DNA from 4 places in the Halobacillus ihumii genome. Region 2 is predicted to be linked to each of the others. Evidence: riboswitches for the same ligand, from Rfam matches in the RefSeq annotation. Region 2 holds a riboswitch; each other region holds the start of a gene.
What was found. Region 2 has a riboswitch for S-adenosylmethionine ahead of G6R08_RS12380 (PLP-dependent aspartate aminotransferase family protein). Riboswitches for the same ligand answer to the same signal wherever they lie in the genome.
Positions count from the first base shown of each region.

Region 1: linked by a shared signal. The riboswitch ahead of G6R08_RS11765 (YezD family protein) and the one ahead of G6R08_RS12380 (PLP-dependent aspartate aminotransferase family protein) in region 2 are both predicted to bind S-adenosylmethionine.
Region 3: linked by a shared signal. The riboswitch ahead of G6R08_RS03820 (methionine ABC transporter ATP-binding protein) and the one ahead of G6R08_RS12380 (PLP-dependent aspartate aminotransferase family protein) in region 2 are both predicted to bind S-adenosylmethionine.
Region 4: linked by a shared signal. The riboswitch ahead of metK (methionine adenosyltransferase) and the one ahead of G6R08_RS12380 (PLP-dependent aspartate aminotransferase family protein) in region 2 are both predicted to bind S-adenosylmethionine.

Region 1 is NZ_CACVAO010000001.1:2,352,137-2,354,339, reverse strand. It holds partial or broken gene G6R08_RS22120 (transposase) at 115-992, shown strand; gene G6R08_RS11765 (YezD family protein) at 1,053-1,223, opposite strand; SAM riboswitch class I at 1,326-1,431, opposite strand; gene G6R08_RS11760 (restriction endonuclease) at 1,549-2,169, opposite strand.
Region 2 is NZ_CACVAO010000001.1:2,479,210-2,481,412, forward strand. It holds gene G6R08_RS12375 (trans-sulfuration enzyme family protein) at 1-619, shown strand, start outside; SAM riboswitch class I at 694-803, shown strand; gene G6R08_RS12380 (PLP-dependent aspartate aminotransferase family protein) at 935-2,203, shown strand, end outside.
Region 3 is NZ_CACVAO010000001.1:713,654-715,856, reverse strand. It holds gene G6R08_RS03825 (TlpA family protein disulfide reductase) at 1-277, opposite strand, end outside; SAM riboswitch class I at 356-461, shown strand; SAM riboswitch class I at 598-708, shown strand; gene G6R08_RS03820 (methionine ABC transporter ATP-binding protein) at 885-1,910, shown strand; gene G6R08_RS03815 (methionine ABC transporter permease) at 1,903-2,203, shown strand, end outside.
Region 4 is NZ_CACVAO010000001.1:650,334-652,536, forward strand. It holds gene metK (methionine adenosyltransferase) at 1-897, opposite strand, end outside; SAM riboswitch class I at 1,131-1,245, opposite strand; gene pckA (phosphoenolpyruvate carboxykinase (ATP)) at 1,685-2,203, shown strand, end outside.

The DNA of each region.
Region 1 (2,203 bases), 130 kb from region 2:
TCACCAACTTAACAAGTAATTGTATCCATTATTGATTTAAAGATAATTTTTTATTAGCATATTCACGTATTTGTGGATCATGTGTTGATAGAATAATGATTTTTCCATTAGATTTTGCTTGCCGAAAATCATATTCGCTATGGAGGATACGGAGGCATTGCTTACCACCATATTTCGGACAACTATATCTCCTTATTTAGCCACTTCATTCCTTGTGGGGTATGGGAGGCCGTCTATATTATTGAAGGCCTTTTAAAGAACGAGTCCGATGTTCAACCGGATACGTTGTTTGCTGATACGCAGGGGCAATCCACCCCGGTATTTGCGCTCAGCTATTTATTAGGCATCAAACTCATGCCCCGCATTCGGAATATCAAGGCTTTAAAATTTTATCGCCCTACGAAAGATACAGTGTACCAGCATATCAATGCGTTATTTAGCGATGCCATTGATTGGTCCTTAATCGAAACGCATTGGCAAGATCTGATGCGGGTCGTGCTTTCCATTCAATCCGGGAAAATGTAGTCGCCTCTTCTTCTCCGGAAGCTTAGTAATTATAGTCGTAAAAATCGCCTGTATCAAGCCTTCCGTGAACTAGGACGTGTGGTTCGTACAGTTTTCTTATTATTCTACATATCTGATATGGATGTAAGAAAGCAAATTACAGCCGAAACGAACAAAGTCGAAGCTTTTCATGACTTTTCGCAGTGGCTTTCCTCCGGCGGTCAAGGGATTATCGCTACAAACGATCCGAAACAGCAAGAAAAGATCATGAAGTACAATGAACTAGTATCCAATGCCTTAATCTTTCACAATGTTGTAGATCTTACGAAAGTTTTACGTTCCTTTCGAAGGAGGGTTATGAGGTACACACTGAGGACATCAGACATCTAAGCCCTTACTTAATGAGTCACATTAAAAGGTTCGGAGAATACACGATTAACTTAGAGATAGCGCCTCATCCAGTAGATGGACGGTTGGTATTAGATTAATGGATGGGATTATATCCCATCCTATGTCCTAATTTTACACGTATCTCGGAGTACCCCCTACTATGTATTTATTTTCTTGGAACCATTGTCGCTTGATGTATAACGTTGCTTCTCAGTGGTATCGATTTGAGTAACTTCCCCATTGTGCACCGTGACCACTAATGAACCAAACTCCAATCCTTCCAGCTTCGAGATGATATCCTTAATTTTTCTTTCATCAATGTCTGCCATACAAGCCCTCCTCTATTGTTTCTCCCTGTGCCCATGCAATCCCACATAAAAAACCTCTTCTCACAAAATAAGAAGAGGTTTAAGCATCCGGTTACTTCACCCTTCTTATCTTTTCAAACCTTTACGGCTTGCTGGAATTGGCACAGTACTATTGCAGTCTGCTGCCGAGGCTTCGAAGGGCCAGTCCCTCCACCTCTCTGGATAAGAAATATATATTATTTAATTATCCTATAATTTACACTCCCTAGCACTAATTGTCAATCATTTATTGTGAAATTTTCGACTATTCAAACCCTACACAATGTTTCAGAAGAAAATAAGTACATTAGGCCTCCTCTATTTCGCCTATTAACTCCTTATCCACTTCTTTCACGCCTTCCAGCCAGTACTCTACAAGCTCCAATCCATCAATAAGTTCAATGTCCTTTAGTGAATGAGCATAATTCACAGCATTCTTGTTAAAAGAGCCAGTGGTAATCACGTAGCCCCCTGCTGCGCCTTCCTTCACTATATTTGAATGAAGTAATGCAATTGGTTCATATCCCATGTCATCCTTATAGCATTTCACCTGTGCTAAATATTTCTTATCCTTTACGGTAAGGTCAAAATCAACGCCAAAATCCCAGGAAGGATTCGTGACCCAGGCAGTGCCATTGAATTTCTTTTCAAAAATATTTGCCACAAATCGTTCGAAAGTAACTGGGTCTTCCTTGATAAATAGTTTGGAGTAGTTTTCCTCCACTACTTCTCCTGCCTTTGTTTGGACTGTTTCCTTATTCTTAAACCTGTAGTAAATCCCCATCGCCAGAGTCCTCTTCAAATTTTCATCCGTTTCAATTTGTTCAATAATCGTTAAAGCTTTATGATGGTGGGATTTCCGTACTATCCATAAGTGAATGATCGATATGGCTGCGACAATTAAAGCAGCTATTTCAATTAACCCCATATGTTTTAACCTCCAGTCTCAATAGGCTATACGA
Region 2 (2,203 bases):
ATTCACCATGGTTGATAACACATTTGCAACACCCTATTTACTGCAGCCTTGCAAGCAGGGGGTCGACATTGTCGTTCACAGTGCCACGAAGTATATTGGTGGTCATAGTGATGTCACATCAGGCGTCGTGGTTGGCAGCAAGGAAATTATGGCACAAGCTAAGCGGAAAGTGATCTCACTTGGTGCAAATTTAAGTCCTTATGAAGCCTGGCTAACCCAAAGAGGGGCAAAGACACTGGCGCTGAGGATGAAGCGGCAGTCAGCCAACGCAAAGGAAGTGGCTGATTCTTTAAAGCAGGAGGAACTGGTGGAACGTGTCTATTATCCCGATCATGTTTCTGAAAATGGACATGGGGCGATTGTTACAATCGAACTTAGCAGAAAAACAGAGATTGAAAGATTCTTTCGTTCTTTAGGTTGGATTAAATTAACCCCAACACTTGGCGGGATAGAAACAACGGTGTCTTATCCAATTAAAACCTCTCATCGCTCCCTGACAGATGAGGAGAGGAACAAGATTGGTGTCAATGATTATGTAGTGAGGTTGTCGATCGGGATAGAGGAATCAGCCGATATGGTTTCTCAGTTTAAAGAAGCGATTACCCATTCTGTAAAATAATATTCAAAAATGATTGACTTTTCTAATTGTTGTACTTTATAATTCATAACCATAGCCAAATTAAATAGTAAGTACTCTTATCAAGAGCGGCAGAGGGAATAGGCCCTGCGAAGCCCGGCAACCTTCAAACATCGGTTTGAAAAGGTGCCAAATCCTACAGATTTTTGAATCTGAGAGATAAGAGGAGGACCTGTTTATTCAAACCCCTCTTCTTATCGAGAAGAGGGGTTTTTCGCGTTGAAAATCCTTCTTCGAGCCACCCCGAAGCCCTCTTGCTAGTAAAAATTCAACCTATTTCCCAAGGAGGATGTAAACATGACAAACTCATTTGAAAGTTACGATTTAAGCACGATTTCACTGCACGGTGGCCAATCCCCTGACCCTACCACTGGATCAAGGGCAGTACCTATTTATCAAACAACGTCTTATGTATTCCATGATACCGATCATGCACAGAGCTTATTTGCTCTCGATGAGCCAGGGAATATTTATTCAAGAATTGGAAATCCGACGGTCGATGTATTTGAAAAACGGATGGCGCTTCTTGAAAATGGCGTAGCTTCTGTAGCCACAGCCTCAGGAATGTCAGCGATTGCCCTTTCTATCTTAAACTTGGCTGGATCAGGTGACGAAATTGTTGCGGCTTCAAATTTATATGGAGGCACCTATAATTTATTCGCTAACACTTTGCCGCGGTATGGTATTAAGGTTAATTTCGTTGACCCAGAGGACCCTGAAAACTTTCGCAATGCATTAACCGACAAGACGAAAGCTGTATTTGCCGAGACCATTGGGAATCCAAGCTTACATGTGTTAGATTTCGAAAAAGTTTCTGAGATTGCTCATGGCCATGGCGTGCCGCTTATCGTTGACAATACATTCGCTACACCTTATTCCTGTAAGCCGATTGAATTTGGAGCCGATATCGTTGTTCATTCTGCTACGAAGTGGATCGGAGGTCATGGAACAGCCATCGGTGGAGTGGTAGTTGACGGCGGGAGATTTGATTGGACGAACGGCAAATTCCCAGTTTTCACTGAGCCAGATGAAAGTTATAACGGGATCCGTTATGCTTCAGATTTTGGCACATTAGCCTTTGTAACGAAACTACGCGTTCAGTTATTAAGGGATTTAGGTGCCTGCTTAAGTCCGCAAAATGCTTTCCTATTACTGCAAGGACTTGAAACATTGCCGCTGCGTATTGAGCGTCACAACGATAATGCATTAGAGATTGCTGAATATCTAAAAGGTCACCCTGATGTAGAATGGGTCTCCTATCCAGGATTAAAAGAACACCCTGCCCATTCATTAGCTGATGAATATTTGGAAGGCGGTTATGGATCGATTGTCAATTTCGGCATCAAAGGCGGCCGTGAAGCGGGTCGACAAGTGATAAACAATATTGCTTTATGGTCACACGTAGCCAACGTAGGGGATGCGAAGTCGTTGATCATTCACCCTGCTTCAACGACTCACCAGCAGCTATCTGTCGAAGCTCTCGCTAAGAGCGGGGTTTCAGAAGAATTGATCCGTTTATCTGTCGGTTTAGAATCAGTGAAGGACCTTGTAAATGACCTGGATCGT
Region 3 (2,203 bases), 1.8 Mb from region 2:
CGTTGTCCTCCAAAGTTGGCTGGGTGAGAAATTTCTCCGTAAAAATTCTCCCGTCATTGTTATTTCTCTCCCGCCCCTTCACATTTATTGTGATCATCTTTACTTTTTCTTTATCTAAGGATTTGAAGAGCTGCTCTTTCTTTGGCAAATCCACTCCACAATCAGGGCACCAGGAAGCCCAAAAAGTGATCATGATTACTTTTCCATGATCTTCTGTTAATCGGTATGTTTCGTGAGAATGAATAAAAGATAATTCAAAGTCATTTTCCTCGTTCATCTAGGCTCCTCCTAACTTTTTCATTGACGAGAATGCAACCCCATGCTAACATATTCTTATTATAAATATCGACATCTTCACTTATCAAGAGAGGCAGAGGGACTGGCCCGTTGACGCCCGGCAACCGGTTTTCTTACAATACGGTGCTAATTCCAGCAAAGCAGAGAGCTTTGAAAGATGAGAAGAGAATGAAAAAGTCATCTCTTCTAAAAGGAAGAGATTTTTTTATGTCGATTTTTGTTGACAGTTTAAAGCCAGTGGTGCTAAAATCCTGTTTGTATCATTAAGAAAACTACATTTGAAAATATGAATATACGTATCTCTTATCAAGAGAGGCGGAGGGACTGGCCCGTTGATGCCCGGCAACCGTCAAGTTTATAACTTGAAAAGGTGCCAATTCCTGCAAAGCTTTATGCTTTGGCAGATGAGAGAACAGAAGATATCAAGACGTGTAAACGCCTTTCTGTTCTCAACAGAAAGGCGTTTTTTAATTTATTTTATGGCTATAGCGCTTTTCCCTTTAAAAGGTAGTTCATCTACTGAGCAGCTTTAATCAGTGTAGTTTTCGAACATAGGGAATTGCAGCTTGTTTTTAGGAGGCGCAGCGTTGATTTCGATTAAGGAATTATCAAAAGTTTTTTATACGAAAGATCAAAATGTCCGTGCAGTTGATAAGCTGGACTTGGATATTGATAAGGGTGAAATATACGGAGTCATTGGTTACAGTGGTGCTGGCAAAAGTACGTTTATCAGGCTTTTGAACCGTCTTGAGGAGCCGAGTAGCGGACGTGTAACCATTGATAACGAAAATGTTACTGAACTAAAGAAAGGTAAACTGAGAGTGGCCAGACAGGAAATAGGCATGATCTTTCAACATTTTAATCTGCTTTGGTCAAGAACAGTTTACGATAATATATCCTTTCCGTTAGAAATAGCCGGGATAAAAAAAGAAGAGCGTAAAAAACGCGTAAATGAACTAATCGATTTGGTGGGGTTGTCGGGCAGAGGTGGTTCCTACCCTTCACAATTGAGCGGTGGTCAGAAACAAAGGGTGGGAATTGCCAGAGCCTTAGCTAACAATCCCAAAGTACTCTTGTGTGATGAAGCAACTTCAGCACTTGATCCTGAAACCACAGACTCTATATTGGATTTGTTAGTGGATATTAACCGAAAGCTCGGATTAACGATCGTCTTGATCACTCATGAAATGCATGTGATTCGAAAAATTTGTCATCGGGTCGCCGTAATGGAAGAAGGGAAAATTGTTGAGTCAGGTGATGTACTGGATGTGTTTTTATATCCAAAACAAAAAGTTACGAAACGGTTTGTTGACCAAGTAATGGGTGATCCTGATCGTGAACATTCATTAGGACTTATCAATGAAACATACAAAACCGGTGAGATCGTAAAACTTCATTTTATTGGTGAAAGTACGAACCAGGCTCTTATCAGTGAACTTTCCAGAGAATTTACAATTGATGTAAATATTCTTCATGGGAAAATCACGCAAACACAAAAAGGAGCTTATGGCACCTTATTTGTACAGTTTGTTGGCGATAAAGAAGAAATAGACAGGGCGATCGCCTACATTCAAACCACTTCTGTACAAGTGGAGGTGAACCCAAATGAATAATGGATTGTTCGCGAACGTTGAAATGCAGGATATGATTACAGCAACGAATGAAACTCTATTTATGACAAGCATTTCAGTAGCAGGAACATTTATTCTTGGATTGTTACTTGGGTTGCTTTTATACCTGTCAGGCCCGGGAGGATTATGGCAGAACAAACCATTAAACTGGGTCACAGCAGCAATAGTTAACGTATTTCGAGCCATTCCTTTTATTATTTTAATACTGTTATTATTTCCGTTTACCGATTTTCTAATGGGGACGATTCGGGGACCTAAAGCCGCTCTTCCAGCCC
Region 4 (2,203 bases), 1.8 Mb from region 2:
GTTTTTCGCAACATAGCGGGCAGCATAGGCCCCAGATCGGTCTACTTTAGTAGCATCTTTACCGCTAAAGGCTCCTCCCCCATGGCGAGCATATCCGCCATATGTGTCAACAATAATCTTTCTACCTGTTAACCCGGCATCACCTTGTGGGCCGCCAATGACAAACCTTCCAGTAGGATTAATAAAATACTTGGTCTCCTCATCAATAAGTTCTGACGGGACAACAGGCTGAATAACTTTATCTTTCAAATCTCTTTGAATTTGTTCAAGTGTTATTTCTTCGGCATGCTGTGTAGAGATAACAATCGTATCGACTCGAACAGGCTGATCATGTTCATCATACTCAATCGTTACCTGAGTCTTCCCATCTGGACGCAAATAACCGAGAGTACCATCATTGCGCATATCTGAAAGACGCTTCGATAACTTATGAGCAAGTGATATCGGCAAAGGCATTAGTTCAGCCGTTTCGTTATTTGCAAAACCAAACATTAGACCTTGGTCTCCTGCACCAATAGACTCGATTTCTTGATCGCTCATTTGACCCTCTCTTGACTCTAGCGCTACATCTACTCCGCCTGCAATGTCCGGAGATTGTTCATCTATAGCCGTTAATACAGCACATGTATCAGCGTCAAATCCATACTTCGCTCTTGTATAGCCGATATCTTTAATCGTTTGACGTACAATAGCAGGGATATCTACATACGTATTTGTACTGATCTCACCTGAAACGAGGACAAGTCCTGTCGTAACAGTTGTTTCACACGCAACACGTGCGTTCGGATCATTTTTTAAAATTTCGTCTAGAATCGCATCAGAAATCTGGTCACAGATTTTATCAGGATGACCTTCTGTTACAGATTCAGATGTGAATAACCGGCGATTGGCTGGCATTCTGCTAAACTCCTCCTTCTGTTAAATACATAGATTAGACGGAACTCTTTACCAGTATCATTAGAAACCTCTCTAGATTCCTATGGTTTCCTTACAATCGTTTTTATGGCTATTGCACATTTCACGTTATATGTACATATGAATATGAACATCATCAGAAATTGTGCTGAACCTTTTCCCAATAAAAGAAAAAACCCTTCCTTCGTTCAGAGGAAAGGCATCGTTTCCTTTCGCTCTTATCGTCCAAGGCATAACAATTGCCTTGCTTCAGGTTAGCACCATGTCAGCAGCTATCTGACGGTTGCCGGGTTTCTCAGGGCCTGTCCCTCCACCAACTCTGGATAAGAGAGTATCCGTTCGAGATAATCGTACCGAAAACCTCATTTAATGTCAATCCGTTTACTATGCTTTAAGAAACGGTCTGCTTTTCTACGTAAATATCGCTATTATATAGTTAGCTCATATATCTGGAATAAGGAGCTCTTTACATTTCCGGTAAAAAGATGGATTCTCCGATTTACAAAAAAACAGAGACTAGTTTGACCATTATTGCTAAATGCAATAGGAAACGAATGAACTAGGGGTAAACCCCCACAAATAACAGCTTGGATTGTTCAAAGTTATCGAATGCGTGATACAAAATTTTATAGTAAAATAAATTGAAAGCATTTTCATTATTAGTATGGATTATTAAAATGAATGTGTTATACTATTAATCAACTTAAAGCAATAACTTAAAGTAATTTATGCTTTTTATTAATTTTAAAGTAAAGGCGGGTTGACACATATGAGTGCCATTAACCAACTATCAGATTTAAACCAACTTTTAGCGCAAGAGCATGTCCTCCATCATTTGTCTGTACCACAACTTGTAGAAAAAATACTTTCCAAAAAAGAAGGATCGTTAACGGATCGTGGGGCTGTTCTAGCTACTACAGGCACCTATACTGGCCGATCTCCAAAGGATAAATTTATCGTAAAAGATCATGAGTCAGAACCCAACGTCAACTGGGGAAGCACCAATCAGCCTATAGATGAGAGCACATTCGTTCATTTATACCATAAAGTGTTGGATCATTTAAAAGAGCGTGAAGAAGTATTTGTTTTTAAAGGCTACGCAGGAGCAGACAAGAAAAGCCAACTGCCTATTCAAGTCATCAATGAATTCGCATGGCATAATTTATTTGCCCGCCAAATGTTTATCCGCCCAACTGATCAAGAGCTCTCTGAGCACGAAGCCGAGTTTACAGTCATATCTGCACCAACATTTAAAGCTAATCCAAGAGTAGATGGAACGAACTCGGAA